3 regions of the Mycobacterium sp. IDUB_36 genome follow, and region 2 is predicted to be linked to each of the others. Evidence: riboswitches for the same ligand, from Rfam matches in the RefSeq annotation. Region 2 holds a riboswitch; each other region holds the start of a gene.
What was found. Region 2 has a riboswitch for cobalamin ahead of ACZYW1_RS05655 (PPE domain-containing protein). Riboswitches for the same ligand answer to the same signal wherever they lie in the genome.
Positions count from the first base shown of each region.

Region 1: it holds a riboswitch for cobalamin, as region 2 does, so the genes downstream of both, ACZYW1_RS21750 (VWA domain-containing protein) here and ACZYW1_RS05655 (PPE domain-containing protein) in region 2, are expected to answer to the same signal.
Region 3: it holds a riboswitch for cobalamin, as region 2 does, so the genes downstream of both, metE (5-methyltetrahydropteroyltriglutamate--homocysteine S-methyltransferase) here and ACZYW1_RS05655 (PPE domain-containing protein) in region 2, are expected to answer to the same signal.

Region 1 covers NZ_JBVAXH010000002.1:728,075-735,879, reverse strand. Annotated here, with positions in the region: gene cobJ (precorrin-3B C(17)-methyltransferase) at 1-93, shown strand, start outside; gene cobM (precorrin-4 C(11)-methyltransferase) at 81-854, shown strand; gene cbiE (precorrin-6y C5,15-methyltransferase (decarboxylating) subunit CbiE) at 857-2,071, opposite strand; cobalamin riboswitch at 2,082-2,251, shown strand; gene ACZYW1_RS21750 (VWA domain-containing protein) at 2,261-4,243, shown strand; gene cobO (cob(I)yrinic acid a,c-diamide adenosyltransferase) at 4,243-4,857, shown strand; gene ACZYW1_RS21740 (cobyrinate a,c-diamide synthase) at 4,851-6,203, shown strand; gene ACZYW1_RS21735 (cobalt-precorrin-6A reductase) at 6,192-6,923, opposite strand; gene cobF (precorrin-6A synthase (deacetylating)) at 6,923-7,681, opposite strand; gene cobN (cobaltochelatase subunit CobN) at 7,674-7,805, opposite strand, start outside.
Region 2 covers NZ_JBVAXH010000001.1:1,146,088-1,153,892, forward strand. Annotated here, with positions in the region: gene ACZYW1_RS05615 (iron chelate uptake ABC transporter family permease subunit) at 1-621, shown strand, start outside; gene ACZYW1_RS05620 (ATP-binding cassette domain-containing protein) at 618-2,051, shown strand; gene ACZYW1_RS05625 (DUF7676 family protein) at 2,045-2,605, shown strand; gene ACZYW1_RS05630 (cation efflux transmembrane domain-containing protein) at 2,611-3,174, opposite strand; gene ACZYW1_RS05635 (DUF4177 domain-containing protein) at 3,357-3,644, opposite strand; gene ACZYW1_RS05640 (class I SAM-dependent methyltransferase) at 3,776-4,681, shown strand; gene ACZYW1_RS05645 (N-acetyltransferase family protein) at 4,678-5,178, opposite strand; gene ACZYW1_RS05650 (hypothetical protein) at 5,175-5,573, opposite strand; cobalamin riboswitch at 5,642-5,826, shown strand; gene ACZYW1_RS05655 (PPE domain-containing protein) at 5,905-7,608, shown strand; gene ACZYW1_RS05660 (DUF2127 domain-containing protein) at 7,643-7,805, shown strand, end outside.
Region 3 covers NZ_JBVAXH010000001.1:3,470,321-3,478,125, reverse strand. Annotated here, with positions in the region: gene ACZYW1_RS17310 (isoprenylcysteine carboxyl methyltransferase family protein) at 1-198, shown strand, start outside; gene ACZYW1_RS17305 (enoyl-CoA hydratase-related protein) at 229-1,023, opposite strand; gene ACZYW1_RS17300 (thiolase family protein) at 1,020-2,165, opposite strand; gene ACZYW1_RS17295 (SDR family oxidoreductase) at 2,331-2,993, shown strand; cobalamin riboswitch at 3,072-3,282, shown strand; gene metE (5-methyltetrahydropteroyltriglutamate--homocysteine S-methyltransferase) at 3,411-5,684, shown strand; gene ACZYW1_RS17285 (hypothetical protein) at 5,757-6,755, opposite strand; gene ACZYW1_RS17280 (DUF3556 domain-containing protein) at 7,108-7,805, opposite strand, start outside.

The sequences.
Region 1 (7,805 bases), on a different contig from region 2:
ACCATCGACATGAAAAGCCTTGTCCTGGTGGGCGCATCGAGCACTCGGACCACTGCCTCCGGCCGGGTGTGGACGCCGCGGTGGGTGCGGTGACCGCCGTCCAGTTCGTCGGCGCCGGACCGGGTGCCGCCGACCTGCTGACTGTGCGGGCTACCCGGTTGCTGGCAGCGGCCGACACCGTGCTCTATCCAGGCAGCTATCTGGATCCCGGTGTGCTGCAAACCTGTTCTACGACAGCTGAATTGATCGACACTCAGAAGCTGGACCTGGACGAGATCGTCGCCGCGATGGTCGAGGCGCACGGCGCCGGCCGACGAGTCGTGCGACTGGTGTCGGGTGACCCTTCGCTGTACAGCGCCGTGTCGGAGCAGGCTCGGCGGCTCGACGCGGCCGGCGTGCCGTGGGCCATCACGCCGGGGGTGCCGGCTTACGCCGCGGCCGCGGCGCGGGTCGGTCGCGAACTCACCGTCCCGCTCGTCGCGCAATCCGTTGTGTTGACCCGCGTCCAGGCGCGCTCCACCGCGATGCCCGAGACCGAGTCGCTGGCCGCGTTCGCCGCGACCCGTGCGACTCTCGTGCTGCATCTGGCCATCACCTCGATCCGGGGATTGATGGACGATCTGCGGCCGACACACGGCCCGGACTGCCCGGTCGTGGTGGTCTACCGGGCGTCGCAGCCGGAGGAGGTCGTTCTCCGCGGGACGATCTCCGACATCGCCGAGCAGGTCGAGGCGGCGGATCTTCGCCAAGCAGCGGTGATCCTGGTGGGTGACGCACTCGGCGAGCGCACCGATCCGCGGGCGGGGGAGAGCCACCTCTACGACCCGCAGCGCGACCGATCGGCTTTTCGGTGACCTCAGCCGGCCGGCCTGGTGAACGCCCACTGCGTCACCGCGCGGGCCGGCGCGAAGCCGGTGAACGACCCGACCGGCGCAGCGTGCTCGACGTGGATTCGGGTGAGCTCACCGCCGTGCTCGGAGTACGCGGCGGCCAGGACGGCTTCGGTCTCCACCGTCACGCCGTGCACCACGATCCGGCCGCCGGCCGACAGTGCGTCCAGACAGCGCGCCAACACCCCGGGTCGGCTCGCGCCGCCGCCGACGAAGACCGCATCGGGAGCGGCCAAGTCGCTCAACGACTCTGGGGCGGACCCGTGGACCACCTGCAGAGCGGGTACACCCAGCGAGCGGGCATTGCGGCCGATCCGTTCGGCGCGAACGGAGTCCGCCTCCACGGCAACGGCCCGGCAGCTCGGGTGTGCGCGCATCCACTCGATGCCCACCGAACCGGCACCGGCGCCGACGTCCCAGAGCAGCTGACCGGGCGCCGGCAGCAGGCGGGCGAGCGCGGCAGCCCGCAGATCCCGCTTGGTGAGTTGGCCGTCGTGTTCGAACAATTCGTCCGGCAGGCCGCTTGCCCACCCGGCGAGCAGCGGACCATTCAATTGCAACGCAATGATATTCAGCCGTGGTGCCTGACCGTCGAACTCTCCGGCCGTCGACTCCCGAATCGTCTCCTGGTCGCTGCCGAGGCCACCCAGCACGACGAAGCGGCTCGCCCCGTACCCGCGCGCGGCGAGCAGATCGGCAAGAGCCGCCGGGGTTTTCTCGTCAGAGGACAGCACCAAGACCCGGCGACCGGGAGCGAGCTCCCGCAGGGCGGCGTGGACGTCGCGGCCGACGACGCTGACCACCGCGGTGGATTCGGCGGACCAGCCGAGCCGGGCCCGGGCGATGGTCACCGACGACAGATGCGGGATGACGGTGACCCGGTCGGTGCCCAGGATGTCGACGAGCGTGGTGCCGATTCCGCTCAGCATCGGGTCGCCGGAGGCCAACGCGACCACCCGGCGGCCCGCGTACTGCGTCAACAGGTCTGGCAGCGCAGCGCTCAGCGGGGACGGCCAGGGCTGATGGACCCGGCCGTCGACGGCGGGCAGCAGCGCCAGCTGACGCGGGCCACCGAGCACGATTTCCGCTGCCGCGATGGTGGCCCGCGCGAGCGGCGACAGCCCGTCCCAACCGTCGGCGCCGACGCCGATGACAGTTACCCGCAGGTCGGAGGTCGGCACGGCGGCGATGCTAGCGTAAGGCCCGCGAGGCACCCTGCGAACAGGCGTAATGGTTTCGTGGGGGAACGAGGGAAGCCGGTGAGATTCCGGCACAGGCCCGCTACGGTGATCCGTCGCGCCGCCCGGTCCATGGGCGCACGAGCGGTCAGTCCGACTGCCGGCCTCGCATGAAACGAGCGGAGCCTCACCATGACCAGAACTGATCAGCTGTACCCGTTCCCCGCCGTGGTCGGTGGCGATCCCGACGCGCCCGGTGGGCTCGACGACATGGCACTCGCGCTGGTGCTCAGCGTCATCGATCCGGGCATCGGTGGCGTGCTGGTGCGCGGCGAAAAAGGCACCGCGAAATCGACGCTGGTGCGCGCCCTCACCCGGGTGCTGCCGCCGATCGACGTGGTCGCCGGCGACCGATTTTCTACCGACCCGGCGGACCCGGACCCGGCCTCTCCGGACGGGACCTTCGGCCCCGGAGCGCTGGTCGAAACCCGACCCGTGCGACTGGTCGAACTCCCGGTCGGTGCCACCGAGGATCGCGTCGCGGGATCGATCGACCTCAAGCAGGCGCTGAGCGACGGCGCGGTGCATTTCGAACCCGGGCTGCTGGCCAAGGCGCACCGCGGAATCCTCTACGTCGACGAAGTCAATCTGCTGCACGACCACCTGGTCGATCTCCTGCTCGACGCGGCCGCAATGGGCACCGTCACCGTGGAACGCGACGGCATCTCGGTCACCCACGCCGCGAAGTTCGTCCTGGTCGGGACGATGAATCCCGAAGAGGGCGAACTGCGTCCGCAATTGCTCGACCGCTTCGGTCTCACGGTCGAGGTCGCCGCGCCGAAAGACCCGGTGCAGCGGGCCGAGGTGGTGCGCCGGCGGCTGCAGTTCGACGCCGACCCGGAGGCGTTTCGCGCGAGGTACGCGAACGCCGAAGAGCGGCTTGTCAATCGGATCCAGCACGCCCAGTCGCTGCTGGGTCGAATCCAGCTCACCGACGCCGCACTGCTCAGAATCGCCGAAGTCTGCGCCGCGGCCGGTGTCGACGGAATGCGGGCCGACATCGTCATGGCCCGGACCGCCGCGGCCCACGCCGCGTGGCACGACCGCGACCATCCCAACATCGACGATCTGCGCGCGGCCGCCAAACTCGCGCTGCCACATCGTCGTCGGCGCAACCCGTTCGACGCTCCCGGGCTCGACGACGACCAACTCGACGAGCTCTTGCCGCCCGAAACCGATCAGGCGCCCGAGCCCGACCCTGACCTCGACCCCGACGACCCCGGCGGTGGCCAGGACGCTCCCGACACCGCACCGCCCAATTCGGGCGGCGGACAGCAGAATCCGGCATCCGCACCGCCGGTCGGTGCCGGAGAGCCCTATCGGACAAAACTCTTCACAGTCCGCGGCGTGGGAGACGGGCACGCCGGCCGTCGCAGCCGCGCGCGGACGACGACGGGCCGACGGACCGGGGCCAGCCCGCTGTCGGATGCGGGCATCCACCTCGTCGAGACCGTCCGCGCCGCCGCGCCACATCAGGTCGCTCGCGGGCGCAGCACCGGCCGCCTGCTGCTCCGGCCCACCGATCTTCGTCGGGCGGTCCGCGAGGGACGGGAAGCGAACCTGGTGGTGTTCGTCGTCGACACCTCGGGATCGATGGCGGCACGCGAACGCATGCAGCAGGTCAAGACCGCAATCCTGTCGCTGCTGCTCGACGCCTACCGACGCCGCGACCGGGTGGGGGTCATCACCTTCCGCGACCGCGCGGCCGAGATCGCCCTGCCACCAACCGGATCGATCGACATCGCGGCCAAGCGACTGGACGACTTACCGGCCGGCGGGCGGACGCCGCTCGCGGAAGGGCTGATGAAGGCCGCCGAGGTGGTCCGGCGTGAGCGGTTGCGAGATCCGAGTCGACGGCCGTTGCTCGTCATCGTGACCGACGGCAGGGCGACCGCGGGCCCCGATCCCGTTGCCCGGGCTCATCAGGCTGCGGCTGTGCTGCTGCACGACGGCATCGACAGCATCGTCGTCGACTGTGAAAGCGGCCGGATGCGAATGGGTTTGGCAGTCACCCTCGCCGAGCACCTCAATGCCGAGCACGTGCCGCTGGCTCAGGTGAACGCCCAGGCGCTGGCCGACATCGTCCGCGGCGCCACCACACCCGGGGCGGCCTGATGCCGCAGGGCCAGGTCTCGATCGTGCCCAATGACCAACTGACTACCCGGCAGCGCCGCAACCGGCCGCTGCTGCTGGTGCACACCGGCGAAGGCAAGGGAAAGTCTACGGCCGCCTTCGGATTGGCGCTGCGCGGATGGAACCAGGGCTTCCGCATCGGGGTGTTCCAGTTCGTCAAATCGGCCAAATGGCGCATCGGTGAGCAGACCGTGCTCGAGCGGTTGGGCGCGCTGCACACCGAAACGGGTGAGGGCGGGCCGGTCGAATGGCACAAGATGGGGTCGGGTTGGTCGTGGAGCCGCAAGGCGGGCACCGAGCTCGACCATGCGCAGGAGGCCGCGGAGGGCTGGGCCGAGATCAAACGGCGCCTGGCCGCCGAGACCCACGACCTGTATGTGCTCGACGAGTTCACCTACCCGATCACCTGGGGTTGGGTTGACATCGACGACGTGGTCGACACGCTCGCCACGAGGCCCGGGCGTCAACACGTCGTGATCACCGGCCGCGCCGCACACCAGCGGCTGACCGACATCGCCGACCTGGTCACCGAGATGACCAAAGTGAAGCACCCGATGGACGCCGGTCAGAAGGGCCAGCGGGGTATCGAGTGGTAGCCGTCGAGCTTGCCCGCATCGTCGTCGCCGCGCCCGGATCGGGGCACGGAAAGACCACCGTGGCAACCGGTTTGATGGCCGCTCTCGCTGCGCAGAGGATGGCGGTCTCCGGTCACAAGGTCGGTCCCGACTTCATCGACCCCGGTTATCACGCCCTGGCCACCGGGCGGCCGGGCCGCAATCTGGACCCGTTTCTGGTCGGCGAACACCGCATCGTTCCGCTGCTGCTGCATGGTGCCCGCTCGGCCGATGTCGCGGTGATCGAGGGCGTGATGGGGCTTTTCGACGGCCGGTTGGGCACCGGCGGGCACGCCTCGACCGCACACGTCGCCGCGCTGACGACGACACCGGTGGTGCTGGTGGTCGACATCTCGCACGCCTCACGAACGCACGCCGCCGTCATTGCCGGGCTGGCGGCCTTCGATCCGTCGGTGCGGATCGGGGGAGTGATCCTGAACAAGGCGGGCAGCGTTCGGCACTCCGACGAGGTCCGCGAAGCCCTGCAGCCGACCGGGATTCCGGTGCTCGGTGTCATCCCACGCGATGCGGGCATCGAGACACCGTCGCGCCACCTCGGCCTGGTGCCCGCGGCCGAGCGCCCCGGATCCGAGCTCACTGTCAGGCGAATGGCGGAAGTGGTTGCGGCCCATGTCGATATCGATGCGATCCTGCGACTGGCCCGCCGTGCCGAAGCGTTGACCGGCACGGCGTGGGATCCGGCGCACGAAGTGCAGGCGCCGAGTGCAGCCCGGCCGGTCGTCGCGATCGCCGGCGGCCGCGCCTTCACCTTCCGCTACGCCGAGACCGAGGAGCTGCTGCGCGCAGCCGGATGCGATGTCGTCGAATTCGACCCGTTGGTCGACGCGTCGTTGCCGCCCGGGACGGCCGGCATCTACCTCGGCGGCGGCTTTCCCGAGGTCCATGCTGCCGACCTCGCCGAGAACCGTTGCCTGACAACCGAATTACGTACCGCTATCGCCGCAAGCGTTCCGACGGCCGCCGAATGCGCCGGGTTGCTCTACCTGTGCCGATCGCTGGACGGCACACCTATGGTCGGTGCGGTACCCGCCGATGCGGCGATGACGTCGCGGCTCACCCTCGGTTATCGGACCGCGATCAGCCCGTCAGATTCCCTGCTGACCGCCAAGGGCACCGAGGTCACCGGTCACGAATTCCACCGCACCACAACGACTGCCCTCGGTGGCGAGCCGGCGTGGGATCTCGACGGGACCCGCGAGGGGTTCGCCACCGCCTCGCTGCACGCCGCCTATCTGCACACGCATTGGGCCGGCCACCCGGGCATGGCGCAACGCTTCGCGAACGCCGTCCACGGGTTATCGGCGTAGCCAGTCGACGGCGTCGTCGACGTCGGACACCACGGGCACACCGTCTGGTACCGCGGGACGCCGCACCACCACAACAGGGATGCCCAGCTCGCCGGCGGCCTGCATCTTCGGCCAGGTGTACTCGCCACCGGAGTCCTTGGTGACCAACACATCTGCGCGGTGTTCACGCAACAACGTCAGCTCGCCGGCCAGTGCATAGGGCCCGCGATCGCGAATGAACCGCCACTGCGGAGGCAACGTGAATTCCGGGTCGTCGACGACGCGCGCCAGCACCGCCGACTCGCCGAGTGGCCGGACGAACTCCGGCAGCTGCTGACGGCCGACTGTCAGCAATGGCCTGCCGCCCAGCCGTGCCGCCTCGGCGGCCGCTTCGCCGTGTGAGCTCACCCAGTGCCAGGACGGTGTCGTACGATCGCCCCAGCCGGGACGCTGCAGCCGCAGTAGGGGAACCGTCTCGTCCGCGCAGGCCCGAACCGCGTTGGCGGAGATCGTCGCCGAGAACGGATGCGTCGCGTCGACCACGATGTCGAAGCCCCGCAACGCTTTTCGCAGCCCGTCGACGCCACCGAACCCGCCGATCCGCACCGCACCCTCGGGCAGTCGAGGACGTGCGACCCGGCCGGCCAGCGAACTCGTCACGTCCAGCCCGTCGGCGACCAGACGTGCGGCGAGCGCGCGGGCTTCCGACGTCCCGCCCAGCAGCAGCACCCGCCGCGCCATCAGCGTCGCCGCAACAGGTAGATGTCCATCACCCACCCAGTGTCGGCGCGAGCCTGCGACCGCGCCTCGGCGATCTGCCCCGCGACATCGCCGAGTCGCCCGCAGACCAGCCGCTCGCCGGGTGCCCCGAGATTGGCCGCCCACCACACCGACCAGTCGTCCAGCCCGGTCAGGTCGAGCCGTTCAGGAGGGGGGTTGAGCATCGCGACGATGTTGTCCTGCCCGGCGGCGACGGCCTCCTGGAGCAGGCGACCGGTGGTGACGTGAACCGAGCGGCCGACCTCGTGCAAGACGATCCGATGGCGGGCGGCCAGCAGCTGCGGAGCGCTGATTCCGGGCAGCACGTCGAATTCAATTGTCACGCCCAGCTTCTGGATCTTCTCGAGCACGCGGATCGTCGAGTCGTACAGCGACGGATCACCCAGCACCAGGAATGCCGCGCTGCCACCCCGCTCGCGCAGCACATCGGCGTAGGCGGCAGCCCTGGCGTCGTGCCAGTCCGCCACCGCGCGCTGATAGCCCTCGCCGGTGAGGCCGGTCGACCGGTCCCGTTCCGGATCATGGACCGCCACCACATCGACGGAGCCGTCGGTGAAGGTGTCGACGATGTCCCAACGCAGTGCCAGCAGCTCGTCATCGGGGCCCTTGAAAGCGGCCAGCACGTAGTCGACCGAGCGCAACGCGTCCGCCACTTCCGGCGTGACGTGCTGGGGGCCCATCCCGACCCCGAGGATGCGGACCCGGATCGGGTCAGGCACCGGCGCGGCCCTCGATGTCGCCTTCCACCTCCAGGTAAGCCTGCCGCAGCGCGGCCAGCGTCGCCGGCGACGGATCGGCCCACAGCCCGCGGTCGGCGGCTTCCTGCAGACGCTCGACCATCCC
Region 2 (7,805 bases):
CTCGCGATCGTCCTGACACTGGCGCACTGGGTGCGCTCGGCGGCGACCCTGCTGCTGATCGGGGTGATGGTGAGCGCCGCCACCACCGCCGTGGTCAGCGTGCTGCTGGTCTACGCCGACCCGCTGCGGGTCCAGCAGTATCTGATGTGGGGTCTGGGCAGTTTCGCCGGCACCAGCTGGGGCGACCTTCGGCTGCTGCTGCCGATCGTCGCGGTCGGGGTGGTCGCGGCCGCGTCGACGCTGCGCGCGCTGAATGCGCTGCTGCTCGGCGAGAACTACGCCCGCACACTGGGAATCGACGTACGCCGGGCCCGGTTGATCACGCTCGCATCGGCGTCGTTGCTGACGGGTGCCACCACCGCGCTCTGCGGGCCGATCGCCTTCCTCGGGCTCGCGGTGCCGCATCTGACCCGCTTCGCCCTCGGCACGTCCGACCACCGGGTGGTGTTGCCGACGGCGGTCCTGATGGGCTCGGCGATCGCGCTGGCCTGCGGCATCGTCAGCCAGGTGCCGGGCAGCGACGCGGTACTCCCGATCAACGCGGTGACCGCCCTGATCGGGGCGCCGATCGTGGTCGCGGTGCTGGTCCGCAGCCGCCGCGGGCTGGGGGTGCCGCAGTGAGCATCCTGCAGTTGCGCGACCTGACGATCGGCTATCGCCGCCGGCGACAAGTCACCACTGTCGCCGCGGAGTTGTCAGCGGTGGCACACGGCGGTGAGCTCACCGTGCTGCTCGGTCCCAACGGGTGCGGAAAGTCGACGCTGATCCGCACCATGTGCGGATTGCAGCCCGCACTGGGCGGACAGGTGTCGCTGGACGGGACGGACCTGGCCGGCGTCGCGGCCGACCGGTTGGCCCGGCGGGTCGCGGTCGTGCTCACCGACCCGGTGGACCCGGGACTGCTGTCGGTCCGTGAACTCACGGCGCTGGGTCGCATCCCGTATCTCGGTGTGACGGGCCGACTCTCGCGCGACGACCACGACATCGTCGCCCAGGCACTGACCGCCGTCGGTGCCGGTCACCTCGCCGAGCGCCCGGCCGCCGACCTGTCCGACGGCGAGCGGCAACGTGTGCTGACCGCCCGCGCGCTGGCTCAGCAGCCGGAGGTGCTGGTGCTCGACGAGCCGACCGCGTTCCTGGACGTGCCGTCGCGTATCGGCCTGATCGCCATGTTGCGCCGGCTGGCCCACGAACAGGGGCTGACGATCGTGCTGTCCACCCATGACCTCGAGCCGGCGCTACGGGAGGCCGATCGGGCGTGGCTACTCGGCCGCGACGGCACCCTGGTCGACACCACGCCCGGCCGGCTCGCCCGGGACGGACAGCTGAATGCCGTATTCGATTGCGAGATAACCCCATCCAGTGACCCGGCGGTAGTCACCGCGCTCGCCGAGCTGAGCGACGTGAGCGGGTATTTCGCCCTGGGCACCGGAGCGTTGGACAGCGGATGGCGGCCGGTCCAGCAGCTCTACGACGACACCGCGCTGCTCGGCGAGGTGGTCGGCCGGATCGCAGCCCGCATGCAGGTCACCGAACAGCGCGTCGCGGCGTCGACATTCTTCCTGGGCTTCGCCGCCCGGCTGTGGTCGATCGGGCTGGGCGCGGCCGCGGGCTACCGGCTGCTCGTCGACCTGCCACCCGACCGGCTGCTGTACCGGGAGAGCGAGGGCCAGATCCAGTTGCACCTCGAGCATCCCGCGACCCGGCAGCGCGACGAGCCGCACACCGCGCTGGCAGACATGGTGCTCGACCGGCACCTGGACCCGCTGGGGGTCGCGCTGCGGCGACTCGGTCCGATCTCGCAGGGACTGCTCCGCGGCAACGCGGCCTCGGCGCTACTGGGCGCCGCGCGGGTCTTCGACCAGAACCGCGCGACGACGTCAGGATGGCAACTGGCTCGACGCATATGCGACGAAAGATTGAGCGCAGCCGTCTCTTTTGACGATAACGGCTACCGCCGAACCAGCTGCTGTTTGTATTACCGCACGCCCGGAGGCGGGCTGTGTGGCGACTGCGCCCTCGACCGGGTGCCGGAAAGGTTGTTGTGTTGATCGACTTCAGTCCCGCGGTCCAGACCACCGAGGACAACGGACGCGAGCAGGTCTGGCCGCTGCCGACCGACGAGAAAAATCTGCTCGCTCTGATCACGCTGTGCTTCGAAGAGTATTGGGACGACATCTGGTTCGGCGTGCTGGTCGAAGGCGCCGCCTGGGAGGTCGCCGCACCCAACCCGCCCAAGCGGATCTCGATGTACGACGGATACGCGACGATCGACTTCGGCCGCTGGCACTTTCACCTGTGCATCGGCGAGCACCGGGACAGCGGTCCCGAGCTCGGCCGGATCCGTCGCTGTGCCCGCGCCGAGATGTACCGCCGCATCGGCAGTGACGGGGCGCCCACCTCGTGGGGCGTGCGACTGTTCAACGGCCGCGACGACCAGCTGATGACGCTGATGCTGCCCGGCCCGTTCCTGACCAACACTCAGCAGATGCGCGACGAGCCCGACTGGACGCAGCTGGAGCTGTGGGACCGTCTGCGGGCGACGTTCCTGGGGTTGGAACCCGATCCACTCGACCGCTCTGGCAAGGGATTTCGGCACGGCTGAGAACGTCAGCAGCAGTCCTCGCCGCGCCAGGATTTGACGCCCTGCCAGATCGCCGCCGCGGCGATGCCGAGGCCGATCGCCGGGTCGAACCACCAGACGCCCGGCCAGATCGCCGCCACGGCCAGACCGACCAGGACGGCCGCGGCCTGCGCGCCGCACAGGTAGTTCTGGGTGCCCTCCCCCGCGGTGGCCGCCGAGCCCAACCGCTCGGCGAGCGAATGCTTGGCCCGGCCCAGGATCGGCATCAGCACCAGCGAGGCAGCGGTCAAGACGATGCCGACGACTGAGGTCTCGGCGTCGTGCCGCTCGAGGAGGTGGTGGACGGATTCCGCGGCGATGTAGGGCGCGGTGAGCCAGAACGACCAGGCGACGCCGACTTGGGCGCGGCGCTCGGCGGTCGCCGACGCCGTCCGCGACCCGGAAAATCGCCACGCCACCATCGCGCTGGCCAGCGCTTCGGGCAGACTGCCCAGCGCCCAACCGGTCAGCGCGATCGAGCCGACCGACAGGCCCTGCCACAGCCCGACCACGCCTTCGGTGAGCATCGCGACCATGCTGACCCAGGCCAGCCGGTACGCCCACTGCGCGCCGCGCTGCCACTGGGCGTCGCGTTCGTGCGCGTGTCCGTGTCCGTGCCCGGTCTCGGCGCAGCAGGCGTCGACGACGAGGCCGGCCTGATCGCTCGTCGAACGGGATTCGGTCACCCAGCGATGTTAGGTCAATGCGCGCCGGGGGCGAACCAGTCCGGCCGTCAAGAAGGCGCCAAGGGACGCTTCAGGGTGCAGACGATGCTCCACTCGAAGTAGAACTCGCCGCCCTTGTCGTAGCCCGCGAAGTGGTGCGAAACCTGGACCCGCTGCACCGAGGAGTTCACCACTTCCCAGCCTTCGGCCCCGTGGGCGTTGAGAGCGCGGTCGGCCTCGTCGATGACGACCTGCAGGGTCGCGTTCGTCACGCTGATGAACGTGGTCTCCCAGCGCGGTGGAGACCAGTTGCCGGCGGACAAGCCTGTCGGGGGCACGGGTGAAGGTGCGCTCATAAGGCGGTACCTTATGCGGCCGCGATCCCAGAAAAGTGAATGGCAACTGGCCGCTGCGTTAAGGAATGTCGCCGAATTGCGGCCTCCCGCCGCAAGGTAACTCCCAGCATCGGATGGCTACCCTGGCTCACATGGCGCGTACCGAGAACGACACCTGGGATCTGGCAACGAGTGTGGGAGCCACCGCCACCATGGTCGCCGCGGGCCGGGGCAGAGCCACCCGGGACGGGCTGATCGACGATCCGTTTGCCGAGCCGCTGGTTCGCGCGGTCGGAGTCGACTTCTTCACCCGCTGGGCGAACGGTGAGATCAGTGGCGACGAGGTCGATATCGCGGGCCACCCGTGGGGCATGCAGCCGATGACCGACCTGCTGGCGGTGCGCACCCGGTTGATCGACCAATTCATCACCGACGCGACGACGTCGGGCATCCGCCAGGTCGTGATCCTGGCTTCCGGCCTCGACGCGCGGGGCTACCGGTTGTCCTGGCCCGCGCAGACGGTGGTGTTCGAGATCGATCAGCAGCAGGTGACGGATTTCAAGACCGCGACGCTGGCTGCGGCCGGGGCCCAGCCGACCGTCGACCTGCGGGCAGTGCCGATCGATCTGCGCGACGACTGGCCGGGGGCGCTGGCACACGCGGGTTTCGACGCCCAATTGCCCACCGCGTGGGTCGCCGAGGGCCTGCTGGCTTTCCTGCCGCCCGACGCCCAGGATCGCTTGCTGGACAACATCACCGAGCTCAGTGCGCCCGGCAGCCGGCTGGTCGTCGAGATCTTTCTGAGTTCACCGGAATCGCTGGAAGTCATGCACGCGTCGTCGGAGAAGTGGTACCAACACGGCCTCGACGCCCGCCTCGACGACCTCTGGTACAGCGGTGAACGCCGCGACGTGGCGCCCTACCTGGACGAACGCGGCTGGCAGACCACCCGGCACCGGTCCAGCCGGCTACTGGCCGACGCCGGACTGCCCGCGCCGGAACGAAATGACGGTCAGACCGAAAACTATTACTGCACCGCAGAACTCGTCGCCGGCTAGCGAGCCAGGACGCACTGCCAGAACCCGACGTCGTGCCAGGCGTCGTGCTTGAAACCCGCCTCGCGAAGGTGTCCGGCGCGCACGAACCCGTGCCGTTCGTGCAACCGCACACTCGGGTCGTTGGGCAACGCGATCACCGCGACCGCGCTGTGAAACCCGTTGATACGCAGTCGGTCCAATAACTCGGTGTAGAGCGCGTCACCGACTCCGCGGCGATGCACGGACTCCTCGATGTAGACGGTGACCTCAGCGGTCCACTGATAGGCCGCGCGTTCGTTCCACGGTCCCGCGTAGGCCGCCCCGACGACACGGCCGTCGATGCCGGCCACCAGCCACGGGAACCGCCCGTGCAGCTTCTCCCATGACGCCCGCACCTCGTCGAGGCTCTGCGGCTCGGTCCGGAAATTGAACACCGACTGCTCGATGTAGTGGTTGACGATCTCGCGGACGCGCACCAGATCGTCGGCGGTCGCGAGCCGGATCCGGGGCGCGTTCACGTCGCCGGCGACCGGTACCCGTCGATGTCCTTGTCTTCGATCGAGCGGGCCAGCAGTTCGCCCTTCGCCGTCAAGGCCAGCCACACCGAGTACATCCACTTCTCGGGATCGTCGTACCGCTTGATGTAGGCGTGCGAGATCTTGTGCAGTGAATGTTCGAGCGAATGATGCCAGGCGGCAAAACGTCTCGCCTTGCCCGCGGGCTCGCCGAGCCGGAACAGCCCCTCGCCCACCCATTCGCTGATCGCGTCCAGCGTCTCGGCCTGCACCTCGTGCGGCGAGGCGGACGAATGGTGGTGCTTGACAAGCCAATCGACCGCATTGAGATCGACCGGACCGCTGAGCGCATTCAGCAAGAGCTGATTGCGCACGGCCTCGCGCGGGTTGCCCGTCATGCGGTCACCGTACAGTTCGGCTTCGCCGCCCGGGACCCGATAGGGATGACGCGCCGACGGTTCGAAAGCGGCATTTGACGTGGTGTGGCAAAATTCCCCCGTTAGGCGATGACGACAGAGGAAGCCGGTGTGAATCCGGCGCGGTCCCGCCACTGTCATCGGGGAGCGACCCTCACCAGCCACGGCCACGGCCGGAAGGCGAGGCAAGCAGCGATCCGAGAGCCAGGAGACTCACGTCATCGCGTCCTGCAACACGGGGCGGTCGACCCCGGGAGCGAGAGTCCCTCATGGCGCTGCGCGCGTTGTCGTTTCCAGATTCCGACGGCCGGCCGTGACCGCGCCGATCTGGATCGCCTCACCCCCGGAAGTGCATTCGACGCTACTGAGTAGCGGCCCGGGTCCGGGCTCCCTGTTGGCGTCTGCGTCGGCGTGGACCGGCTTGAGCACCGAATACTCCGAGGCCGCCGACGAATTGACCGCGGTGCTGAGCGCGGCGCAAGGCGGCTGGGAGGGCCCGAGCGCTGAGAGCTACGCCGCCGCGCACGCGCCGTATCTGGAGTGGCTGCTGCAACAGAGCGTGAACAGCGCCGCGATGGCCGCCGAGCAGGAAACTGCGGCAGCGGCCTACACCGCCGCACTGGCCGCCATGCCTACCCTGGGTGAGCTGGCGGCCAACCACGCCACCCACGCGGTGTTGTCGGCGACCAATTTCTTTGGCATCAACACCATCCCGATCGCGCTGACCGAGGCCGACTACGCGCGGATGTGGGTACAAGCGGCCACCGTGATGGGCACCTACGAGGGCGTCGCGGGAGCGAGCGTCGCCGCCGCGCCGCCGGCCCAACCGGCGCCGACGATCATGAAGGCTGCGGCGGCCGATGCCACCGATCCGACGGCACCGCCGGCCTGGTTCACCCAACTGCAGCAATATCTGGAAGGCCTGTTCCCGCAACCGCCCTATCCGAACACCGGCGACTTCCCGCTCTATCAGCAGCTTTTGGATTTCTTCAACGAGATCGGCTACACCGGCGTCAACGATCCGATCGGAGCGTGGTTGCAGGGTCTGGACCCGTCGTGGTTGCCGCCGATCGGCGTGCCCGGGTCGTGGCTGGCCTTCACCGGCAACCCGTTGAGCTACCTCAACCCGTTCAGCCTCGCCTACGTGCTGTCGGTCCCGCTCGACCCCGGCTCCTACATCGCCTTCACCGGCATGGTCATCGTCGACGACCTGCTGGCGATCGTCTACACCGCCGCGGTCAACCCACAGGCGCTGATCCTGGTCGCGCCGCTGGCGCTGGTGGAGATCGTCGGGTCCACTATCGGCAACACCATCCAGCTGCTGCACTACATCCTGGAGCCGCTGCTCCTGGCGCTGCCCAGCCTGTTGCCGCTGGCGACCTCGTCGCTGCTGCCGTTGGCCGCGGCACCGCTGGGCGCGGCAGGTCTGGCGGGCCTGGCCGGCCTGGCCGGACTGGCGCCCGCCACAGCCCTGCCGGCGCTGACCCCGGCGATCGCGTTGGCTCCGACCCCGCCCCCACCGCCGGCGCCCGCGCCGATGGCCCCCGCCCCGGCCCCGGTGACGGTGGCGCACGCCCCGGTCGCGGCGCCGGCGCCACCTCCTCCGCCGCCCACCCCCGCGGGTCCAACGGGTGTGACGATGCCGGCCTACATGTACATGGTCGGCGATTTGGGCCTCGCCGCTCGGCAGGCCCGCGGCGCCAGCAAGCGCGCCACCAAGACGGCGGTCGACAGCGCCGAAATACCGGCCGCCGCAGCCGCTCTCGAGGACAAGCAGCCGGTGCGGCGGCGACGGCGCGCGCAGGCCACCATGATCGGGCGTGGCTACGAATACATGGACTTGGAGCCGGACGTGACGGCATCCGATCTCGACGGCGGTCGCCTCGGCTTCGCGGGCAGCGCGGCGCGTGCGGACGGCGCCGAACCGGCCGGGCTGGCGACGTTGACCCGCGACCAGTTCGGCGCCGACTCGACCATGCCGATGCTGCCGGGCACCTGGAACCCGGACCTGGACTGAGACCGATCGCGGCCGGTCGCTGTAGCGTGCCCTCATGGTGGATTTTGCGCTGCGCTCGTGCGGACTGCGCGGACACGCGACATTTGCTCCCGATGAACCCAATCTCCGCGAGCGGCTGACGGTCCAGACGCCCGCCGGGGAGGCCTGGCGCTGCCTGCGCTGCGAGACGTTCGTCGTCGGGCCGCCGCGCAATCATG
Region 3 (7,805 bases), 2.3 Mb from region 2:
TTGCCCGAGGCGCCGCTGGTGCAGGGTGGGCCCTACCGCTGGTTGCACCACCCGAACTACGTCGCGGTGGTGGTCGAGGGTTTCGCGCTGCCGCTGATTCACACGGCGTGGCTGACCGCGATCTGTTTCACGGTGGCCAACGCGCTGCTGCTGACCGTGCGGATCCGGGTGGAGAACGCGGCACTGGGCTACGCGTGAGTCACCCCGGCGGTAAGGCGCGCCGGGCTTTCAGCGCGCCTTCCAGACCGGCGGCCGCTTCTCGGCGAAGGCCAACGGTCCTTCCTTGGCATCCTCGGTGCGCAACAGCGTTCCGAATTCACGGGTGGTGCGCGCCCAGCTCGGCTCTTCGTCCGGAATGACACCGTCGTCATCGGCACCGCAGGCGATCCGCTTGCTGGCCTGCACGGACAGCGGCGCGTTGACGGTGATCCGCTTGGCAAGCGCCAGTGCGGCTTCCAGCACCGTGCCATCTGGAACGACCTCGTTGATCAACCCCCAGTCGGCGGCCTCACGGGCGCCGATCGGCTCGCCGGTCAGCAGCATCTGCATGCCGACCTTGCGGGGCAGCTGCTGGGCGATGCGGAACACGCCACCCGCGCCGGCGAGCAGGCCCACCTTGACTTCCGGCAACCCGAACTGCGCACGCTCTTCGGCCACCACCAGATCACTGGCCAGGGCCAGCTCGGTGCCGCCGCCCAGCGCTGTGCCGTTGACCGCGGCGATCGTCGGCTTGTCGATGAAGTGGTGGACGTAACCGGCGAAACCCCATTCACCGTGGTCGGGGTGATACAGGTTCTCGCGGCGCGAGATGGCCTTGAGATCCGCTCCGGCACAGAAGGATTTGTCACCTGCCCCGGTGATCACCACCGCACGGATCTCGGGGTCGTGCTGCGCCTGCTCGAGCGCGTCACCGACGCCGATGCTGACGGCACCGTTGACGCAGTTACGCGCCTCCGGCCGGTTGATGGTGATGACGAGGACATCGTCGCGGCGCTCGGTGAGCACTGCGGCGGTGTCGGTCACAGCAGCTCCACGATGGTGGCGTTGGCCTGACCGCCACCCTCACACATGGTCTGCAGCCCGTAGCGAATTCCCTTGTCCCGCATGTGGTAAAGCATGGTGGTCATGATCCGGGCGCCGGATCCGCCGAGCGGGTGGCCCAGCGCGATCGCGCCGCCGTTGGGGTTGAGCTTCTTCTCGTCGGCACCGATGTCCTTCAGCCAGGCCAGCGGCACCGGCGCGAAGGCCTCGTTGACCTCGAACACGCCGATGTCGTCGAGCGACAGACCGGACCGCTTGAGTGCCTTCTGGGTGGCCGGGATCGGCGCGGTCAGCATGATCACCGGGTCGGCACCGGCCAACACGGCGGTGTGCACCTTGGCAATCGGGTTGAGCCCCAGGTCTTTTGCCCTCTCCGCCGTCATGATAAGCAGCGCCGCCGAACCGTCGGAGATCTGGCTGGAGTTACCGGCGTGGATCACGCCGTCTTCCTTGAAGGCCGGCTTCAGCTGAGCCATCTTCTCGATCGGGGTGCCGCGACGGATGCCCTCGTCCTTGAGTACGGCGTTACCGTCCTGGTCTTTGATCCCGACGATCTGGTCGTCGAACGCACCGGAATCCTGTGCCGCAGCCGCCTTTTCGTGCGACCCCAGCGAGAACTGGTCGACCGTGGTCCGATCGAAGCCCCACTGCTCGGCGATCATCTCGGCGCCGATGCCCTGGTTGGGGGTCCGGTCGTAGCGGGCCTTGAAGCCCGGCGAGAACGGGTTGCCGCCGTTGGCGAGTGAGGCGCCCATCGGGGTGCGCGACATCGACTCGACACCACCGGCGACGACGACGTCGTAGTGTCCGGCGATCACGCCGGCCGCGGCGAAGTGGATCGACTGCTGGCTGGAGCCACACTGCCGGTCCACGGTCACGCCGGGCACGGTCTCCGGCCACCCCGCGGCCAACAGCGCAGTACGGCCGATGTCCATCGCCTGCTCACCGGCCTGCATGACGCAGCCCCAGATCACGTCGTCGACCAGGCCGGGATCGATGCCGGCCTTCTGCACCAGGCCGTTGAGAACCTGTGCGGACAGGTCGGCGGCGTGGACGCCGGACAGGCCGCCGTTCCGCTTGCCGACTGGTGAACGAACTGCCTCGACGATGACGGCTTCAGCCATGGCTATCTCCTTTGACACTCCGGCTCATTTGCCCGACTCCTCCTCAGACCTGCGGCCTGCATCGTCGTCGCGCGGACTTGGATCGATTGTTGACCAACCGCTTAGTTGGGTCGTCGCCGGGGTCCCTTACTGGTAAGTAGCGTCGGACTCCGTACTTTGGAAGACATGTCCCGCATCCTCATCGTCGGCGGCCACGGCAAGGTCGCCCTGCATCTGGCCCGCATCCTCACCGACCGCGGAGACGAGGTGACGTCGACCATCCGTAATTCCGATCACGCCGACGACATCACCGCCGCCGGTGCCCACCCGGTCGTCGCGGATATCGAGCACTTGGACACCGATGCCCTCGCAGACGTGGTGAAAGGTCAGGACGCGGTGGTGTTCTCCGCCGGCGCCGGTGGCGGCGACCCGGCCCGCACCTACGCCGTCGACCGCGACGCCGCGATCAGGGTGACCGATGCCGCCGCCCAGGCCGGCGTGCGGCGGTTCGTGATGGTGTCCTACTTCGGCGCCGGGCCCGATCACGGTGTCGCGGAGGACGACTCGTTCTTCGCGTACGCCGAGGCGAAGGCGGCCGCGGACGCCCATCTGCGTGCCGGCGAACTGGATTGGACCGTGCTGGGCCCGGGCCGCCTGACGTCGGACCCCGGGACCGGACGGATCGCGGTGGGCGCGGGAGCGGCCGACAAGGCAGAGGTCTCCCGGGAGGACGTCGCTTCGGTGGCGGCCGCAGCGTTGGCCGATCCGTCGACGATCCGCCGCACCATCGACTTCAACAACGGCGACCTACCCATCGCCGAAGCGCTGGGCGGCAGCGGCGATCACTGAGGGCGGGACGTCGAGCACACCGGCCCGGCACCGTCGATCAGGTAATCTTCACCTCGCAGTCGGTCTGCCGGTCCCATCGTTTTTTGTGACGGGTGCGGCACCGAGCGAGGCATGTTAGATGTGCTTCGTAAGAGGGAACCCGGTGCGAGTCCGGGACTGTCCCGCAGCGGTATGCAGGAACGAACGTCGTCAATAGCACTGGTCACCAAACCGGGAAGCGACGGCCAGTAGGAGCACCAGCCGGTGCATGCCTGTGAGTCCGAAGACCTGCCGACTGTGCCGGGCGCGCCGCGCCTGGCGGCTCACCGCCTCGTGGAATGGGCGTCTGGCCGTAATGGTTGCAGTGCTGTGCACTGCGCCGGACCGGTTGTGCGTCCGTTGGCGGTGACCACCCCGTCAATTTGAAGGACGACAACCGTGACCGCAACACCCTTCACCGCCACCGTGACCGGCTCGCCGCGCATCGGGCCGAAGCGAGAACTCAAGCGCGCCACCGAAAGCTACTGGAAAGGCAACACCAGCCGATCGGAGCTCGAACAGGTCGCCGCCACCATCCGCCGCGACACCTGGTCGCAGCTGGTCGACGCCGGACTCGACTCGGTGCCGGTCAACACGTTCTCCTACTACGACCAGATGCTCGACACCGCCGTGCTGCTGGGCGCCCTGCCGCCGCGCGTAGAGGGCGTCTCCGACGAATTGGATCGCTACTTCGCAGCGGCTCGTGGCACCGGGGATATCGCACCGCTGGAGATGACCAAGTGGTTCGACACCAACTACCACTACATCGTCCCGGAGATCGGTCCCAACACCGAGTTCTCGCTGCACCCGGAGAAGGTCCTGAGCGAGCTCAAAGAGGCTCGCGAACAAGGCATTCCGGCCCGTCCGGTCATCATCGGCCCGATCACCTTCCTGTTGCTGAGCAAGGCCGTCGACCGTGCGGGCGCCCCGATCGAGCGGCTCGACGAGTTGGTTCCGCTCTACGAGGACCTGCTCGGACAGCTTGCCGACCAGGATGTGCAGTGGGTACAACTCGACGAGCCCGCACTGGTGACCGACATCTCCCCCGATGCCGCCACGCTCGCCGAGCGCGCGTACTCCACGCTGGGGGCGTTGGACAACCGGCCGGCTATCCACGTCGCGACCTACTTCGGCAACCCCGGCGACACATTGGCCGCCCTGGCCCGCACACCTGTCGAGGCGATCGGTGTCGACCTGGTCTACGGCGCCGACACCGCGTTGGCCTCGGTGCCTCAGTTGGGCGACAAGACGCTGGTGGCCGGCATCGTCGACGGCCGCAACATCTGGCGGACCGACCTGCAGGCGGCGCTGGGCACCCTGGCGAGCTTACTGGGTTCGGTTGGCTCGCTTGCTGTTTCGACATCGTGCTCGACGTTGCACGTGCCCTACTCGCTGGAGCCCGAGACCGATCTGGACGACGCGCTGCGCAGCTGGCTGGCGTTCGGCGCGGAGAAGGTGCACGAGGTCGCCACGTTGGCGAAGGCGCTCAAGGACGGCCGCGACGCGGTGGCCGACGAAGTCGCCGAGTCGAATGCCGCGGTCGCGTCACGTGAGAAGGACCCGCGGCTGAACAACAGCAAGGTGCGCGAGCGCCTCGAGTCGATCGCGAAAACCGGTGGCACGGAACGCGGCCCGGCTGCTGAGCGCCGCGAGGCACAGACCGAGCGGCTGCACCTGCCGGCGTTGCCGACGACGACGATCGGGTCCTTCCCGCAGACCGTAGAGATCCGCAAGGCCCGTGCCGCACTGGTCGCCGGCGAGATCGACGAGTCGGAGTACACCCGCCGGATGCAGTCCGAGATCGCCGACGTGATCAAGCTGCAGGAGTCGCTCGGCCTGGACGTGCTGGTACACGGCGAACCGGAGCGCAACGACATGGTGCAGTACTTCGCCGAACAACTGGACGGCTTCTTCGCCACCCGACTCGGCTGGGTGCAGTCCTACGGAAGCCGGTGCGTGCGCCCGCCGATCCTCTACGGCGATGTCACCCGCCAGCAGCCGATGACGGTGGAGTGGGCCAAGTACGCCCAGTCGCTGACCGACAAGCCGGTGAAGGGCATGCTCACCGGTCCAGTGACGATCCTGGCCTGGTCGTTCGTCCGCGACGACCAACCGCTGGCCGACACCGCCGACCAGGTGGCGCTGGCCATCCGCGACGAGACGGTGGATCTGCAGACTGCCGGCATCGCGGTGATCCAGGTCGACGAACCGGCGCTGCGAGAGTTGTTGCCGCTGCGCAACTCCGACAAGCCGGCCTACCTGGAGTGGGCCGTCGGCGCGTTCCGGCTGGCGACATCGGGGGTGGAGGACTCCACCCAGATCCACACGCACCTGTGCTATTCGGAGTTCGGTGAGGTGATCGGCGCGATCGCCGACCTGGACGCCGACGTCACCTCGATCGAGGCGGCACGCTCGCACATGGAGGTGCTCGACGACCTGAACTCGATCGGCTTCTCCAACAGCGTCGGACCGGGTGTCTACGACATCCACTCGCCGCGGGTGCCGAGCACCGACGAGATCACCAAGTCGCTGCACGAAGCGCTGAAAGCGATTCCGGCTGAGCGGCTTTGGGTCAACCCGGACTGCGGCCTCAAGACCCGCAATTCCGAGGAGGTGAACGCGTCGTTGGCCAACCTGGTCGAGGCGACCAAGAAGGTCCGCGCCAACGCCTGACGGCGGGTAGTCGAGAGAACCTGGTAACGAAGGCCGGGCGTGAGGTGCGTCGTCACGCCCGGCCTTCGTCGGCTACAGGCCTGACAGGGCGTCGGCCGCCAGGTTGGGCCCGAATTCGGCCAGCAGCGCGCTCCAGTCGGCCGCCAGCGTGGCTGGCGTCCCGTCGCCGGCCAGCGTCTGGGCGATCTCCTGCGGCAGCTGGACCAGGAGTTCGTCGAGAAGGCCTGGGCTGATGCCGGTTTCGAGCGTCGAGAGGATGCCGGCGTAGGAAATGCCCAACGTGTCAGTGGCGTCGTAGCCATTGAGGAAGGCGCCGGTGAGTACCGCCGGAATGTTCAGCAGGTCGGTGAAGGCCGCGTCGGTCTGTCCGGCGTCGAAGGCGTCGACGATCGATTGCGCACTGTCGGCGAAAGCCTGTGTGGTGCCCAGTAGCGCCGCCGTCGGGGACAGCAACCCCGTCAGGACGACGTTCGACAGGTCATTGGTCAACACGTTGGCCAGATTCTGCGCGATCTCGCCCGGAATCTCAGAGATGTTCACCAGCGATCCGGCGCCGGGAAGCAGGTCGATCAGCAGGCCCTCGGTGAAGTTGTTGACGGACGCGCTGATGTCGCCGGCATCGATCCCGGTGATCAGATCCTGGAACTGCCCGGGCAATTCGTCGGTGAACAAGGTGTTCAGCCCGGTGGCCAGATCCGACAGGTTGGTGCCGATCGTCTGGCCGAACGCCAACTGGTTGGCGATCACTTCGGACAGCACCGGCAACGGGTCGGCCTGGATCTCGGTGCCGATCGCCTCAAGGTTGGCGGCCGCCTCCGTGAAGACACTCGACCACTCGGTCAGCGGATCGGTCGCGGCCGCGAGATCGGCGATCGCGTCGACGCTGACCAAGTGCACGTCGCGATGAACAGCGCCGGTCCCGATGGTCGAGGCGACCGGGTTGACGGCGATCAGTCCCGCACCGACCAGCGCGAACGCGCCGGCCGCACATGCGCGCATCCGGGTGGCTGAACCCGGTGAACGCGCTTCGATGTTCCCCCCGTGGTTACCGGTAAAACTCACCAGCTGCACGGCATCTCCTTTTGCTGAAAATTGATTGTGGCGCATGCCACATTGGCGAGCGGGGACATTACCTGGGAGTAGGATAAGAAACAAGGCACGTGCCCAATAAATCTCTAGATCGCTGAACTGCGAGTTCGCTGTGAATCAGGACAATCGACCAGTTTCGACCGCGTCGGCAAACACGGAACGCGGACGCGACGATCTCGCGTTTGAATCGGAAACCTAATTAGCTAGACGTTGCCGGCGTCCGCACTGGACAGCGCTGACGAGGCACATCGGTTACACACATCAATTGCTGATGAAACACAAAGTTGCAAGACGGCGTCGGACCCGACGGCGGTCGGTGCGGCGAAGTCAGCAATCAGTCGCGGTGGGCCTCGGCAACGTGCACCGGCACGTCGTCCGCCCAGGGTTGCCGAGTCACCATGTCGGCCACCATGACGTAGCCCCGCTCGAATTCGCCGGTTGCCGCGTCCACCAGACGGTACTGCTGGGTCTGCCGGTGAATCGGTTGAGCGTCCAGCATCACCACGCGTACCTCCCCCGGCTCGAAGTGGCATCGTCGCTGCAGCGCCGCGACCAACTGCTCGTTGCTGAAATGCCCGTCGCCGAAGTTCCACCCGATGGCGGTGCTGGTGACGCGCTCACCATCGGTGAGGACGTAGTCGTCCTCGTTCTGGCCGGCCATCACGCGGTGCGCCAACGTGAACAGTGCCCGGCCGTGAGTGTTGAAGGCGCGGAAGGCATATCCCATGTACATCGGGATCTGCGCGGCCTCCTTGCTGCCGTAGAACTTCTCCAGCTGGGCAGCCGGCATGCTGGCGATCGCAACGACGCCCGCGGCGATCTTTGCCTCTGCCGACGGCTTGATGCACCACAACGTGGTGTCCCAGTTTCCTGCGTAGTAGCGCATGCCGGGCAGAAAGGATACTTTGCGCGGCAACAGGTTTCCGGTCACCACGGTTCCGGCGACCACAGCGAACAGCAACAGCGGCAACGGCGTCGTCAGGTCGCGCAACCCGACCGAAGGGTGTCCGACGAAGAGCGCGAGCACGCTGA